Regions from separate parts of the Leisingera sp. CC-HEC096 genome, predicted to be linked through region 1. Evidence: riboswitches for the same ligand, from Rfam matches in the RefSeq annotation. Region 1 holds a riboswitch; each other region holds the start of a gene.
What was found. Region 1 has a riboswitch for cobalamin ahead of AC5STI_RS00255 (ABC transporter substrate-binding protein). Riboswitches for the same ligand answer to the same signal wherever they lie in the genome.
Positions count from the first base shown of each region.

Region 2: linked by a shared signal. The riboswitch ahead of AC5STI_RS12060 (DUF4198 domain-containing protein) and the one ahead of AC5STI_RS00255 (ABC transporter substrate-binding protein) in region 1 are both predicted to bind cobalamin.
Region 3: linked by a shared signal. The riboswitch ahead of AC5STI_RS17425 (hypothetical protein) and the one ahead of AC5STI_RS00255 (ABC transporter substrate-binding protein) in region 1 are both predicted to bind cobalamin.

Region 1 covers NZ_JCAIJS010000001.1:55,093-60,177, reverse strand. The annotation lists partial or broken gene AC5STI_RS00265 (ABC transporter ATP-binding protein) at 1-331, opposite strand, end outside; gene AC5STI_RS00260 (FecCD family ABC transporter permease) at 328-1,377, opposite strand; gene AC5STI_RS00255 (ABC transporter substrate-binding protein) at 1,374-2,384, opposite strand; cobalamin riboswitch at 2,530-2,723, opposite strand; gene AC5STI_RS00250 (succinylglutamate desuccinylase/aspartoacylase family protein) at 2,860-3,903, opposite strand; gene AC5STI_RS00245 (hypothetical protein) at 4,186-4,485, shown strand; gene AC5STI_RS00240 (paraquat-inducible protein A) at 4,515-5,085, shown strand, end outside.
Region 2 covers NZ_JCAIJS010000001.1:2,496,820-2,501,904, forward strand. The annotation lists gene cbiQ (cobalt ECF transporter T component CbiQ) at 1-297, opposite strand, end outside; gene AC5STI_RS12050 (NikL family nickel/cobalt ECF transporter subunit) at 294-878, opposite strand; gene cbiM (cobalt transporter CbiM) at 875-1,492, opposite strand; gene AC5STI_RS12060 (DUF4198 domain-containing protein) at 1,503-2,288, opposite strand; cobalamin riboswitch at 2,432-2,646, opposite strand; tRNA gene AC5STI_RS12065 (tRNA-Arg) at 3,215-3,291, opposite strand; gene AC5STI_RS12070 (GNAT family N-acetyltransferase) at 3,553-4,203, shown strand; gene AC5STI_RS12075 (adenylate/guanylate cyclase domain-containing protein) at 4,253-5,085, shown strand, end outside.
Region 3 covers NZ_JCAIJS010000001.1:3,601,004-3,606,088, reverse strand. The annotation lists gene AC5STI_RS17440 (SRPBCC family protein) at 1-208, shown strand, start outside; gene AC5STI_RS17435 (alpha/beta hydrolase family protein) at 235-1,113, opposite strand; gene AC5STI_RS17430 (TetR/AcrR family transcriptional regulator) at 1,184-1,780, shown strand; cobalamin riboswitch at 1,799-2,021, shown strand; gene AC5STI_RS17425 (hypothetical protein) at 2,130-2,534, shown strand; gene AC5STI_RS17420 (protein-tyrosine phosphatase family protein) at 2,590-3,132, opposite strand; gene AC5STI_RS17415 (DNA polymerase III subunit gamma/tau) at 3,326-5,085, shown strand, end outside.

The DNA.
Region 1 (5,085 bases):
AGGGCCGCAGCGCCGACAGCCAGGGGGTGCGGCCCAGCTCCACCACTGAACGCGCCGTGATACGTTCGGCGGTGTCGGCCTGCTGCTCGACTATGGCGATCCGCTGGGCAATTTCCCGGCGCGACAGCCGGGCCAGCGGCTGCTCCGCCAGCAGCACTTCGCCTTGCGAGGGCCGGGCCAGTCCCGCCAGCAGCCGCATCAGAGTCGATTTGCCGGAGCCGTTCGGACCGACCAGCGCCAGTGTCTCACCCGGCTGCACCGCCAGAGACACGTCCGACAGCAGCGCCTTGCCGCGCACGGAGAAGGACAGGCTGCGGGCTTCGATCCTCATCGCGCCGTCCTCTGCCCGCGCACCAGGATGATTGCAAAAGCCGGTGCCCCGATCAGCGCGGTGACAACCCCGATGGGCAGCACCTGGCCGGGAATGATGACGCGCGACACGATGTCGGCACCAATCAGAAACACCGCCCCGGTCAGCGCAGCGGCAGGCATCAGACGGCGGTGGCCGGGGCCAACCAGGAACCGCGCCGCATGGGGGATCACCAGTCCTACAAAGCCGATGGAGCCGACGATCGACACCATCACCGCGGTCATCAGCGCAGTGGCAAAGATCAGCACCACCTGCACCCGCCGCACCGGGATGCCCAGCGCCGCGGCGGAATCGGTGCCAAAGGTGAACGCATCCAGCGCGCGGGCGTGGAACCGGCAGACCATCCAGCCCGCCAGCGCCAGCGGCACCGCCAGCCACACGTCCGGCCAGCGCACGCCGCTGAGGTTGCCCATCAGCCAGAACATGATGCCGCGGGCCTGGTCCGCATTGGCCGATTTGGCGATGATGAAGGCGGTCAGCGCGTTGAACAGCTGCGAGCCGGCAATCCCCGCCAGCACGATCTGCGCCGCTGCCGCCCGGCTGCTGCCCGCCCCGGCGGCCCGTGCCAGAACGGCGACAAAGCCAAACGCCAGCAGCGCCCCGTTGAAGGCGCCAAAGGACAGCGACAGCGCGCCGCCGCCGAGGCCTGCAATGGTCACGGCAACTGCCCCGGTCGAGGCGCCGGCCGAAATGCCAAGGATGTAAGGGTCGGCCAGCGCATTGCGCAGCAGCGCCTGCAGCACCACACCGGTCACCGCCAGCGCCGCGCCGCACGCCCCGGCCACCAGCGCCCGCGGCAGCCGGTAGCTCCAGATAATGCCCTGGTCCACCGGGTCGACCGGCAAGCCTGCCCCGGCCAGCTTGTTGACCAGAACGGACAGGACAAGGTCAGGCGCAAGCTGGGTTTCCCCGATCATTGCGCCTGCCAGAACCGCCGCAGCCAGCACCGGCAGAGCCAGGCAAGCGCCCCGGACGCCCTGCCATGCAAGTGCGGCGGCTGCGCTCATCCGCCGTTGCCGATCGCGCTGAGCTCAGCGGCCAGGTCTTCCAGCGCCGGGATGGCGCGGATGGTGGCATCCATCGCCTGGGCGTCCATCACCACGATGCGGTTGTTCTTGACCGCGTCCATCTGGCTGGCAACCGGGTCGGTGCGCAGGAATTCCAGTTTTTTCTCATAATCGTCGGCAGCAAAGCGGCGGCGGTCCATGCGGGCGATCACGATCACCGTCGGGTTGGCCTTGGCGATGGTTTCCCAGCCGACGGTCGGCCATTCCTCGTCCGTCTCGATGACATTGCGCAGGCCCAACTGCTGCATCATGTAGCCCGGCGCGCCTTTCTGGCCGGCCACAAACGGATCGCTCTCCAGCTCAGGCGAGGAGAACCAGAACACGGCGGAGGCGTCCTCCAGCGCAACCTCTTGAGCCTTGGCAACGGCCGCAGCCTCGCGCGTCTTGTAGTCCGCGACCAGCTCAGCGCCCTTTTCGGCCTCGCCGAAGATCGCCGCCAGTTCCTCGATACCTTGGTACAGGCTTTCGGTGGTGAACATCTGTGTGCGGGTGCCGTCGCCGCCGGTGGTGTTGTCCTTGCCGGCGCAATCGGCGGGCATCACATAGGTCGGGATGCCCAGGTCATGGAACTGCTCGCGCTTGGCGACCACGCCCTCGGGGCCGATGTGCCACTCGTACTGCGCTGCAACCAGGCCCGGGCGTTTAGCCACCACACTTTCAAAGCTTGGGTCGTTGTCGGCCAGCCGTTCGACCTTGGCGTTCACGTCCGCGTATTCAGGCAGAACATCGTTGAACCAGACCGAAGTGCCCAGCACCTTATCCCCCAGCCCAAGCGCATAGAGCACTTCCGTGGCCGCCTGGCCAACCGTGACGGAAGACGCCGCGGGTGCTTCGAAGGTGACGGTCTGGCCGCAGTTCTCGATGGTCAGCGGAAAGCTCTCGCTGGCGGCCGCGGCCTGGGCCGCGACGGTGAAGGAAAGGCCGATCAGGCCGGAACGCAGAAACATGATTTTCGATCTCCATGTGTCAATGACCGGAGAACGGGTGAAAGGGCATTGACCGGCAGGGCGGAGAGCCTGAGCTCTTCCTCTGCGCCGCCTGAAAGCAGCAGCGCGGTCTGCCGGCAACCTCCCCGGACAACCCCGTCCGGTGTGCTTCGGTTTCATACCGGCAGGTCTCCTGACTGGCGGGTCATCGTCTGGGCCGTCTTCCCGGACCGCTGGGATCCAGTGACGCGATGGCTCAGCACTCGCCGCCTACAGTTGCGGGGGCAGTTCCGGTTGGTGCCCGGCAGGCACCGCGGATTCCCTCTTAGCCCTTGCGGGACCGGTAAAGCGCGCGTAGCGCATCACTTTGGTTGCGGCAAGAAAAAGTTGCTGCCGCTGCGGAAATCCCCTGCAAAAGGCGCGCCCGCCGGAAGCTGCGGCAACCGCGTGTTGAGCAGCCGGACCCATTGGCAAGTGCTGGACCCCATGTTGCCGTTCAAAGAATTTCATCCTCGTCGAACATCGGGTCGTCCTCCAGCTGGGCGCTCAGGTCCTCCACCGAATCCTCCGCCTTTTCGACGGAGCGGACCCTGCCGAGGTGGAACACGGCATCGCCCTCGTTCACGATGGGCATTACCGCACGCCCGACGATCAGCCCGTCGAAAGGTGCCAGGATGTCCTCGTCGTGCTCACCGAACGGGTCGGACACCGAGCCCATCAGCTCCCCTTCCCGGACCAGTTCGCCATCGTCCTTGTACACCCGCAGAAGCCCGCCCATCGGCGCCCGCAGCCATTTGCTGGAGACGCAGAACTGCGGCTGCGACTTGGGCTTGGAAATGCCCTTGGCCGGGACCATACCCATGTGCCGCAGCACCCGCAGGATACCCGCCAGCCCGGCACGGATCGACAGCTCGTCAAAGCGCAGGCCCTCGCCCGCCTCATAGAGCAGCACATCCTTGCCCGTCTCCTTGGCCGCGCCGCGCAGCGAGCCGTCGCGCAGCGGCGACTGCATCACGATCGGGGCGCCAAAGACGCCGGCAAGCTCGCGGGTGCTGGAGTTATCGGGCGAGATGCGGATTTGCGGATAGTTGGTCCGGTGGATTGCTGCCGAATGCAGGTCGATACCGAGGTCCGAACGGGCCACCACTTCTGTCATGAAAAGATGCGCCAGACGCGAAGCCAGCGAGCCATGCTCGCTGCCGGGAAACACCCGGTTGAGGTCGCGCCTGTCGGGCAGATAGCGGGAGTGGTTTATGAAGCCGAAGGCGTTGACGATCGGCACCGCAATCAGCGTGCCCTTGAGCGTCGTCAGGTTCGGCGCCCGCAGCAGCCGCCGGATGATCTCCACGCCGATCACCTCGTCCCCGTGCACGCCGCCGCTGACAAACACCGTTGGCCCGTCCTGGCGGCCATGCACAACATGCGCCGACATCGTGACCGGCGTGTGGTCGGACAGAACGCTGACCGGCAGGTCAACCGTCAGCCGTGAGCCCGGCGCCACCTTGGCGTGGCCGATGGTGAAATGCTGCCTTGCCTTCATACTGCCCCCTTGATTTGATTGGCCCCGGTCCTGAGACCTTTGCGGGTGAAAGGTTTGACACTGCCCGCCTGCCTGGCAAGTCCCATCTGAAATCCTTTCCTGTCTCTTGCGCAACTGCCCGTGGCGAGAGTGGACGCAGGTAAGCCGCCTGCAATCCTGTCCCCTCGGCCGAATGCCACGTGCGCAGGCTGCTGCTCCTCGCTGCCGGAGACCTGCGGTTGCCGCCCCAGTACATACGTGATATTTTCTTGTCTATAGGCAAAAATCTTCCGGAAAAATTGAATGCCCGTCTTTGACACTGCCGCAAATGCCCTGGCAGGGTTTTATTCCCAGGAATTCGGCGGCAAGACCTCCGGGCGCTACAGGATCCCGCGCAAACTGTTGCAGGAGATCTGCGGACGGCGCCGGCTGTATGAAGACGATGTCACCGCACTCTCGCGCGCGCTGCTGGAAAAAGGCTATGTTCTGATTGATATGGACAGTTTCTTTGTGGTTATGAGCGCCAACGCCTTCGCCAATTACAGGCGGGTCAGCAACGAGACGCTTGCAGCTCAGGCCGCGGCAGGCGGAACTTCGTGCTGAGCCTGGCTGCGCGACCGGACAATGATGAGATGGACCCAGAACAGCTGATTGCCTGCCCTGCCTGCGACGTGCTGCACCGCGATCAGGAGGTGGCCAAGCATGCGGTCGCCAGATGCGCCCGTTGCGGCACCGTGCTGGCGGCACCCAAGTCCGGGGCGATGACCCGTATCGCGATGCTGTCGCTGACCGCGCTGATCCTGCTGGCCGCCGCGGCCGGTTTCCCGTTTCTGGAGTTGCAGGCTCAGGGGCTGTCGCACCGGGCGTCGGTGCTGGATGCGGTGCTGGCCTTTTCCCGCGGGCCGATGGCGCCCTTGTCGCTGGCCACCGGCCTGCTGATCGTGCTGCTGCCTGCCGCCCGCTATGGCGCCCTGGTCTACACCCTGGCGCCGATGGCGCTGGGCTGGCACCCTGCCCCGCATGCCGCCGCGGTCTACCGCTGGGCGGAATGGCTGAAGCCCTGGGCAATGGCCGAGATCTTCATTATCGGCGTAGCGGTCGCCCTGGTCAAAGTGTCCGGACTCGCCCGGGTCGGGCTGGGCCCCGCCTTCTGGGCCTTTGCAGCGCTTCTGGTGGTGACCATCCTGACTGACAGTACAATTT
Region 2 (5,085 bases), 2.4 Mb from region 1:
AAAAACCGGGGTTCCGGGGACAGTAAAGGGCAGCAGTACCAGCATGAAGACGATAAAACTGTCCATCATCGCCATCCGTTTCAGCGTTTTCCGGGGTGGCAAGCCGGAAAACGCCAGCAGCCACATGGACAGGCCAAGCGCAGCCGAAAGCACCCAAAGATTGCTGAGCGAGACAACGACGACGGCATAGACTGCGCTCATCACGATGCGCATCCGAGGATCAAGCGTGGTGACCTTGGCGCGGAAAACGCCGATGCCGCTGAGCGGTTTTTCAGCGCCGGTCAGAACATAGGTCATGAGCTGCCGCCAATCTTACGCTGCGCGGCGATGTAGAAGCCCAGCCCGAACAAGCCAAAGATATAGCCGATGCCGCCAAGGATAGACTGAAAGTCCGACTTGTTCTTGAACGCGGTCAGTTCCTGCCGGAGCGGGCGCAGTTCGTTGCGAATCATGGCAGCCAGCTCAGCGCGGGCCTCACCGGACAGGCCGGCAGCCGCGGCGGATGAGGGGGCTTCAGTTGTGCCGCCGGCCGCAGGCATTAGCCTGCGCGGGTTTTGACCCAGGATCTGCGCGACCTCTGCCGCATCCATGATCACTTCCGCAACGTGGCCAGCGCCAAGGTCGCCGCGAAACACATGCGTTACCGGCTCCGACGGTGTGAACAGGAAAAAGCCGTCGGAGTCCGTATTGGTTTCACCCAGCTTGCTCCCAGCTTCGTCAAAGACTTCGATCAGCAAGTCCGGAGCCATTGCGCCATTGGAAAAGCCAACCTCGCCCTCGATATCCGAGCCGGAGGGGAATACCGCAGAGATCACATTGTGGGCCAATGCCGGCAGCGGTGCGAGAAGAGCAAGAATCAGAACACAGGACCGGATCACGTCAGGCTGCCTTTCGTGTCAAAGAACAGCTCAGGTTTCACCCGCCGGGCCAGGAAGATTGCGGCGCCTGACAGCAGAGCTTCGATAACCATCACAGGTATATGCGAGAAGAAGACAAGCTTGGCGGCTAGAATGAACTCATCGCCGGATAGCATTAGCGAGAAGGCTACGGCCAATGTCGTTGCCGCTATCGCAGCTCCGCCTCCGATACCGCCCCAGATCGCGCCGTGCAGCGGCGAGCCGCGAGCCACCAGCGGGCGGAAAGCCAGCCCCACCAAAACAGCGGGCAAGGCGATATTCACGGCATTCACGCCCAGCACGGTCAGCCCGCCAAAGCCAAAGAACACCGCCTGCAACAACAACCCGACAAACAGTGCCGGAAACGCGGCCCATCCCAGTACCAGCCCGGCCAGCCCGTTCAGGATCAGGTGAACCGAACTGGGCCCGATCGGGACATGGATCAGTGAAGCCACAAAGAAACTGGCCGAAAGAACCCCTGCCGCCGGAATGCGCTCCAGCGGCAGGCTGCGCAGACCCATGGCGATACCGCCGGCTGCAGCAACAGCGCCGCCAATCACAACCGGGTTTGACAGAGCGCCGTCTACGATATGCATCGGTCTGCTTTCACTTCAGCTCTTCAGCGTGGATCCACAGCACAGCATCCTGGCTGAGTTCCTTGCCGTCGTGCTCGGTTACCGGGCCGGACCCCAGAGCGGCAAAACCCCAGTAGCCTGCTTTCGGGATGCCGAAGGAAAACACGCCGTTCTGGTCCGCGATAGCAACGATCGCTCCGCCCGGCATCTCACCCACGGTGGGATCGGTGGCCGAAAACGCTTTGAGGTCAGGCTCGGCCGCCATGAACTCGATCTCGATTTCAGCACCGGGGACTGGCGCGCCGTCTGCCAGAACCTGACCGGAAAAGGTGGATCCGACGATCACGTTGTAAGGCTTGTTCAACGGCAGAATCTCGGTGGCCAGACCAACCGGCTTATCCCAGTCGGTCGGCAAAGTGTTTCGGTTCAGCACGACTTTTGAGATCTGTTGAATATAGATATCTTCGCTTTCCTCGTAGTAGGGCGAAGGCACGGTCACCACGACATAGTCGCCGGAGCGTTTCACCGGAACGGACGCCTTGTAGGCCGAAGCTTCGTTCTCAGCGCCCTTGAAAGTGGCGGGTTCAAGGCGATCCGAAAGGTCGGTCTTTTCGCCTTTGTGGATCATGAAGAATTCTTCCGGCGCGCCCATGTCCATTGCGTATCCGTTTGACATGGGATGCCAGAAAACCAAGCCCATCGGCACGTCACCGGGCTTCTCGATCAGCGCTCTTTCGGTGTAATTCAGCTGGAAATGCGCCGACGCGGCGGCAGGCAGGGAAACGGCCAGTGCTGCGGCCAGATAGTTCAGTTTCATTTCGTCCTCATTCGACGACGCAGGCGCACCTGCAATCAGGAATGAACAACGGGGAGTATTGGCACGGAGTCGCCGGAACGGCCGTCGCGCCAGACGCTCACCCCGGCGTCCGGTGGAAAAGGGCAGAAACTCCGCAAGCGGGGCCTCGGTCCTTGTGTCCGGCAGGTCTCCTGACTCGCGGGTCCTGGTTCGGCTGGCCTTCCCGGGGATGATCCCAGTGGCGTCTTCAGCGTCACTCACCGCTCACAGTTGCGGGGGCAGTCACGGATTTGGTCCCTTTTGGGTACGCCGCACCGTGTTCCCTATTTCTTCCGCTGCGCATTGAAACACTTGCGGAACCGGTCACACTGGTTGAATGGCAAAACCGAATTTCCGAGTCAAGCTTCTTGCCTTCTGCTCAGTCTCGGGATTGGCACTGCAGATGACTGTTTCCGGACTTCAACGGCCAGCTGGCAAGCCTGAGTGATGCGCGCAAACGGTGGCCGGTTTCCAACGGTATTCCTTTCGTGTGACCCGATTTCACGGGTTAAGACCGCTACCGGAATGACGATTGCCCGAGCCCGGCAGAGATAGTTCAAAGCACCGTACGTTCTGCCGGTATTGGGTTTTCCTTGCCCCTTGTTCGATCAGGATTTGGGGCTCTTCTGACCTGCAGAAGGCTTCCCGTTCAGAACCTCGCCTCGCAACCCGGCCTTAAAACCCTCGCGGCCACGTTCCCCAGAGTGATACCAGTGCGCTTCAAGCGGCAACAACTGCGCTCCCACCCTGTTTTGCCCTCTTTGCGACACGAGGTCTTCCGAAGGTAAAATCAGGGAACGCTTGGCCACTGGCGGAACAGGAGACGCGAACGGGAATGTTGGAGACACGAAAAAGGAAAGGTTCTGTCGCAAATGGTAAAAATTTATGTCGCGCGACAAGGGAGGAAGTGGCGGACCGAGGAGGATTCGAACCCCCGACCCCTTGATTCGTAGTCAAGTACTCTATCCAGCTGAGCTATCGGTCCACTGCGGCGGGGTTTACTCATAGCATCGCAGAGTCGCAACCCTAAAAGACGGCTGTTTCTGTTTTTCTTCACCAGCAGCTTCCGTACAAACCTCGGCGGACGGCTGAACCACAAGGGCGTGCCCCCGTTCGGCCGCTTTGACATCCGGCCGCTCTTCGCCCCAAGACCGGCCGGAATTGTGGTATAAGTCTGAAGCCATGTCTTCCCCGCCAGGCTTGGCGCCGGGGAAGGCGCGTACCGCAAACCGAAAGGGGGCGGCGGATGCCGGACCGGAACTCAGCAGGTTTTCAGCTCAGGCCGCTTGAAACAGCGGATCTCGCCACAGCCGCAGGCTGGCTTCAGAACATTGCTGACATGGCTTGTTTTGATCGCTCGAACCGCGTGCCGCTCAGCGCACAGGGGCTGGAGCAGTCATGGGAGCTATTGTCCGATACAAAGGCAAACGCCGATAAGTGCTGGTTCGCACTTACCACGGAGTCCAGTGAGCTGTGCGGTATCACCGGGCTGGATAGCATCTCAGCGGTGAACCGTGATGCCGTCATTGCCATGTTCATCGAAGAATCCAGGCGCAGGCAGGGTGTTGGGATACGGGCCCTGGCGCTGCTTCTGGACTTTGCCTTCCGGCAGATCGGGCTAAATCGCGTTACATCATACTACCGTGCCGACAATACCCGCAGCAAGCACCTGACCGCGCGTGCCGGCTTTGCGACCGAAGGCAGAATGCGGGCCGCATGGTTTGCAGAAGGCCGTTTCTTTGACATGGTCACTGTCGGCCTCTTGCGCGAGGAATGGGACGCCAGCCGCAAAGCGCTGGCGCAGGAGCTTGGCGCGGGCCCGCGCGTAAGTTTCCGCGGCGCAGAAGCCGCTGGCTGGGCCTGGCCGCCCGGCCCGGACAACCCGCTAGAAGGATGAGCGCGAATACCAGCGGCCCCAGCCCGCACTCACAGGAGGAGGACAGCTTGTGAGCGGCCAAAAAAAGACAACAAGAGTCCGCCGCCAGCTTGGTGCGGTGCTGTTTGCCGATGTCGTCGGCTATGCCCGGCTTATGGGCAATGACGAAATCGATACCTACAGTGCCCTGAAATCCCTCTTGGAACAGCTGGAAGCGGCTTGCCAGGCACATGAGGGGCAAGTGGTGGCGGTCCGCGGCGATGGGGTTCTGGCGCTGTTTGAGACAGCCACGCATGCTGTGGAGTTTGGCGTCGAGCTGCACCGTATTGCCGAGAAAAACAACCGTGCACGGCCGGACGATCAGCACCTCCGGTTTCGCGCCGGTGTGCATATGGGCGAAATTCTGGTCGATGACCGAGGTATCCATGGCGACAACGTCAACATTGCCGCCCGGCTGCAGGAGATCGCCGAACCGGGCCGGGTTTTTGTCAGTGCGTCCGTCTACGAGCAGATCCGCAACCGGCTGCGCTTTGGCTTCGAGTTCCTCGGCCCGCAGCAGCTCAAGAACATCACCGAGCCTGTCGCGGCCTATTGTGTCCGCAGCGAAGTCGCAGGCGCAACGATGGCGGCAACCCGGCGGCCGGAAACACGGCCCGCGCACCGGCCGCCGCCTGGGATCCCTTCGGTCGCCGTGCTGCCATTTGCCAGCCTGGGCGGCGAGCCGTCCGACAGCTGGTTTGCCGACGGGCTGACCGAGGACATCATCCTCAACCTGTCAAAGTTCAAAAACCTTTTTGTCATTGCCCGCAACTCCGCCTTCTTTTTCAAAGCCAGCACCATGCCGCCTCAGGATGCCGCGCGGGAACTGGGGGTGCGCTACGTCGCGCGCGGCAGCGTCCGGAG
Region 3 (5,085 bases), 3.5 Mb from region 1:
TGACGGCCGGATGGAAGTGGAGCTGCTGGCGCTGTCGCCGCAACGGACCCGGATGTCTGTAGAGCTGAAGCTGACCCCCTCCAACCTGACCGGCCGCCTGCTGGTGCAATCCCTGAAGCTGGCGCGCAGCAACCTGACCCGCCGCTTCAAACTGCGCCTCGCCGAATTCGCAAAACTCACCGAAGAACGGCTGAACCGCACCGCCTGAGCCGCTGCCAGGCGCCCGGCCCCGGGTCAGGCCTGTGGCAGCAGGCGCGGCCACAGGGCAGCGTTTTCGCGGGCAAATGCCCCCAGGTGGCCAATTGACTTCAGCCCCAGCTCCCGCGGGGCCAGAACTGCCCGGTTCTGCGCAGCACCGCCGAACACCTCACCCAGCCGCCAGACCGCCTCCGGCGGCACAACGTCATCATCCGCCATCGCAAACAGATCCACCGGGATGCCGGTCTCTGCCCAGCGCGGCTGCGGCAGTCCACGCCCCGTCTCCGGCAGATAGCTGCCACGGGTGGTGCACCAGCGCCGCCATTGCCAGTAAACCCCTGCCGGCAAATCGGCCCCGAACCCCACCGCACGCCCGGGCAGATAGCCCAGGACACGGGCCGCCAGCGGCACATGGCCGAACCAGAAAGCCAGCGCCAGCGCGCGGTAGGGCCAGGGATGATCGTGGTGATGCACCAAGCCGCCCGCAACCACGATCATGCGGGCGACGTCCTCAAGATCGTCCTGCAGGGGCATCAGCATCGCGCCCAGCGAATGGCCGATCACCCACAACGGCACGCCCGCATAGTGCCGCCGCATTTCGGCCCGGGCAGCGGGCTGATCCGCCAGCGCCCAATCGGCCATTGTCACTTTGGACCGGCGCGGATGGTCCAGCGCCGAGTCTCCGAAATCCGTGTAATCATAGGTCAGGCAGGCGATCTGCCGCTCTGCTGCCAGCCAGCGCGCGAAATGCCGGTAAAAGCGCTGCGGCACACCGGTTGCGCCGTTCAGCACCACCGCTGCCTTCACCGCGCCATCCGGGTGGTACAACCGCCCCGCCAGCGCCCCCGTTCGCGAGGCAAAGCGCACCTCTTCCTCCCGGAAACCGGCGGTAAGTTCTGCGTGTCCGTCGAGCATGGCAGCCTCCTAGACCAATCGGTCCAATTCCTGACTGGACCATTTGGTCTAATGCTGTCAAGCTGCCGCCATGACTGACGTGACGACAACCAGCCCGCCTTCCGGCAGCCCGGCCCCGACCCGGGACCGGCTGATCCGGGCGGCCGCCGGCCTGTTCCGGAACAAGGGCTATAACGGCACTGGCCTGGCTGAACTGCTGGCCGCCGCCGAAGCGCCAAAGGGTTCGCTCTACCACCATTTCCCCAACGGCAAATCCGACCTCGCGCTGGCGGCGTCCACTTGGGCCTCGGACCAGATGCTGGCCCTGATTGATGCCGCCTTCGACCCGGCCCCAAGTTTCGAGGCCGGGGCCAAGACGGTCTGCTACAAGCTGGCGAAACTCTTTGACAAGCAGGGCAAGTGGAGCGGCTGCCCGGTCTCTGCGACCCTGTTCGCCGGGCCGGAAAACGACGCCTTCCGTCAGCACGCCGCAGACCTGTTCGAGAGCTGGATCGCGGCCACCGCCCGCCACGCCCAGCGCCTGGGCCTCCCGCAGGATGAGGCGCGCGCGGCGGCGGAGAACTTCTATATCCTGCTGCAGGGCGGCTGGCAGCTGGCGCGGGTGCGGCGCGATTCGGATGTGATCCGCGCCCTGCACACCCAGATGCAGCTGCAGAAAACCGATTGACGACTCAGTGAACCAGCCGCTACCGCTTGTGGTGATGGTTCCCGTGCCACAGAATCTTGTGTCCGGGATGAAAAGGGAACACGGTGCGGCCCCGCCCCAGGCAAGGCCAAGTCCGCGACTGCCCCCGCAACTGTAAGCGGCGAGCGACCCCGATAGAGCCACTGGTCTGATACGAGACCGGGAAGGATCGGGAAAGCTGCGACCCGCAAGTCAGGAGACCTGCCATCGAACGTGTAACTCGAACCCGGGCGGGGTGTCCGGACAGGGTCTGATGGCACCGCGGGACTCCCGCTTTCTCATCCGGTCTCTTGTCCCCCAAACCCCCGCACCACGCGCGGAGGGCGCAGATATGATGTGGACGGACCAGACGCATTTCTATGCGGCAACGGATTGCAAATACCTCGGGAAGCCTTGTCCAGCGGCAGAGCGGATGATCGCCAAACTGGCCGAGGCGATGACCAAGGCCAAGCCGCTGACGCAAGAAGATTTTGAAATCACCGGCACCACCGCGCTGGACGGCTGCCCGCGCACCTGCCCGGCGCAGTTTGCCGCCAGCCACGACCGGATCCGGCTGTTCTGCGGCGTCGGCGAGGATGCCCCGCGCGAGGGCCTCGACCGCTTTGCCGATGCGATCCTCAGCCGCGACGGCACCGGCTTTGCCGCCTCCCGCCTGGACGCCCGCCCCTGCGCGCTGATGGAGGCCCTGCCGAGAACCGCAGAGGCGCGGCAGGCAGAACGGATGATGGCGCTGTGAGCCCGCTTCCAACGGCACCTGCCCGGCCGTTCGGCCGGGCGAAGGGGAATACGTTCTAACCCGCCAGCTGCCCCGCGCAGGCCCAGTCCAGCTGCGCGTCTGTCTCCACTGCGCAGGGCCTGACCGACCGCAGCCGTGCCAGTGCCTGCGCCGGATCCTCGCCGCATTCCACCATCAGCCGCAGCACCGCCATCCCGGAGCGCCCGCAGCCGCCCCGGCAATGCACCAGCACCCGGCCGCCGCCGCCCAGCGCCTGCCGCGCCGACCGGCTGGCGGCCGGCCATTTCGCCGCCACCTCCGGCGGCGGCGTGCCGAAATCCGGCACCGGCAGGTGCAGCCAGCGGCAGGCCATGCTCTGGAGGTCCACCCCCAGCCGCGGAGCCCCGGCGGCCACGTGCTCGGCCTCCGTGGTCATCGATAACACCAGCCCCGGCTTCCATTGGTAAATCTGGATCAGGTCGCCGCGGTAATCCCCCTCGGCACCGGGCAGCCGGCACAGCGCTAGAATGCCGCCGCCCGCGGACAGCGCGTGGATTGTCAGCCCAGCTTGCGCCGCCTCATCCTGCGCTGCTGGATCAGAGGTATCTTCAGATCGCATACCGCCTCCTAGCCGCTGCGTTCCTGCCTCCCCGCATTGCCCCCTCGGCCCCAGCCTAACCGGTCAGCGCACATTCCCAAAGTGCTTTTGCAGCCAGAGGATTGCCCCGTTCTGCGGTGGACGAACGGGCTGCGCTTCAATACCCTGCGCGGAACGCGGACCACCCCGCACACCGAATCCGGCACGAGACACCATGAACGATACCCCCAGCGGCACCACCGGCGGCACCGGCCAATCCCAATACCAGGTTCTGGCCCGCAAATACCGGCCCGAGACCTTTGCCGATCTGGTGGGCCAGGACGCGATGGTTCGGACGCTGAAGAACGCCTTCGCCGCCGACCGCATCGCGCAGGCTTTCATCATGACCGGCATCCGCGGCACCGGCAAAACCACCACCGCACGGATCATCGCCAAGGGCATGAACTGCGTCGGCGAGGACGGCACCGGCGGCCCGACCACCGATCCTTGCGGTAAATGCGAGCATTGCGTGGCGATCATGGAAGGCCGCCATGTCGACGTGATGGAGATGGACGCCGCCTCGCGCACGGGCGTCAACGACATCCGCGAGATCATCGACTCGGTGCAGTACCGCGCCGCCTCTGCGCGCTACAAGATCTACATCATCGACGAGGTCCACATGCTGTCGACCAGCGCGTTTAACGCGCTGCTCAAGACGCTGGAGGAGCCGCCCGCGCATGTGAAATTCATCTTCGCCACCACCGAAATCCGCAAAGTGCCGGTGACGGTGCTGTCGCGCTGCCAGCGCTTCGATCTGCGCCGGATCGAGCCGGAGGTGATGATCGCCCTCCTGCGCAAGATCGCCACCGCCGAAGGCGCCGAAATTGCCGAGGACGCGCTCGCCCTCATTACCCGCGCCGCCGAAGGCTCTGCCCGGGATGCGACCTCACTGCTGGATCAGGCGATTTCCCACGGCGCCGGAGAGACCACCGCCGATCAGGTCCGCGCCATGCTGGGCCTGGCCGACCGCGGCCGGGTTCTGGACCTCATGGACATGATCCTGCGCGGCGATGCAGCGGCAGCGCTCACCGAACTCAGCGGCCAGTACGCCGAAGGCGCCGACCCGCTGGCGGTGCTGCGCGATCTGGCGGAAATCACCCATTGGGTCTCGGTGGTGAAGATCACCCCTGATGCAGCGGAAGACCCCACCGTCAGCCCGGATGAGCGCGCCCGCGGACAAGCGATGGCCGAAAACCTGCCGATGCGCGTCCTCACCCGGATGTGGCAGATGCTGCTGAAGGCGCTGGAGGAAGTCGCTGCCGCGCCAAACGCGATGATGGCCGCCGAGATGGCGGTGATCCGCATCACCCATGTGGCCGACCTGCCCTCGCCCGAGGAACTGATCCGCAAGCTGCAGGACACCCCGCCCCCGCCGCCTCCGGGTCCCGGCAGCGGTGTGCCGATGCAGGGCATGGGCGCCCCGGCCCTTGGCGGATCGGGCGGCGGCAATGCCCAGGGCGGCTATGGCGGCCCAGGCGGCCCCGCCGACGGCGCACCTGTGGCCCATGGCGGCGGCGGCACCGTGACCGCGCTGGTGCCGCAGGTCAGCTCCGCGCTGGCCCGCTACCCGACGTTCGAACATGTGGTCGAACTGATCCGCACCAACCGCGACGTGAAACTGCTGGTCGAGGTCGAAGGCGGTGTGCGCCTAGTCTCCTACCAGCCAGGCCGGATCGAATTCACCCCCGCCGCCCAGGCGCCCAAGGATCTCGCCGCGCGGCTTGGCTCGGCGCTGCAGAACTGGACCGGCGCCCGCTGGGTTGTCTCGATCGCACCGGATGGCGACGCCCCCACCATTGCCGAGGTCCGCGACGCCGCCGAGAACGCCTTGCGCGAGAAAGCCACCGCGCACCCGCTGGTGCAGGCGGTGCTGGAAAGCTTCCCCAAGGCCAGGATCAAGCGCATCCGCACCCCCGAGGAGCTGGCTGCCGAAGT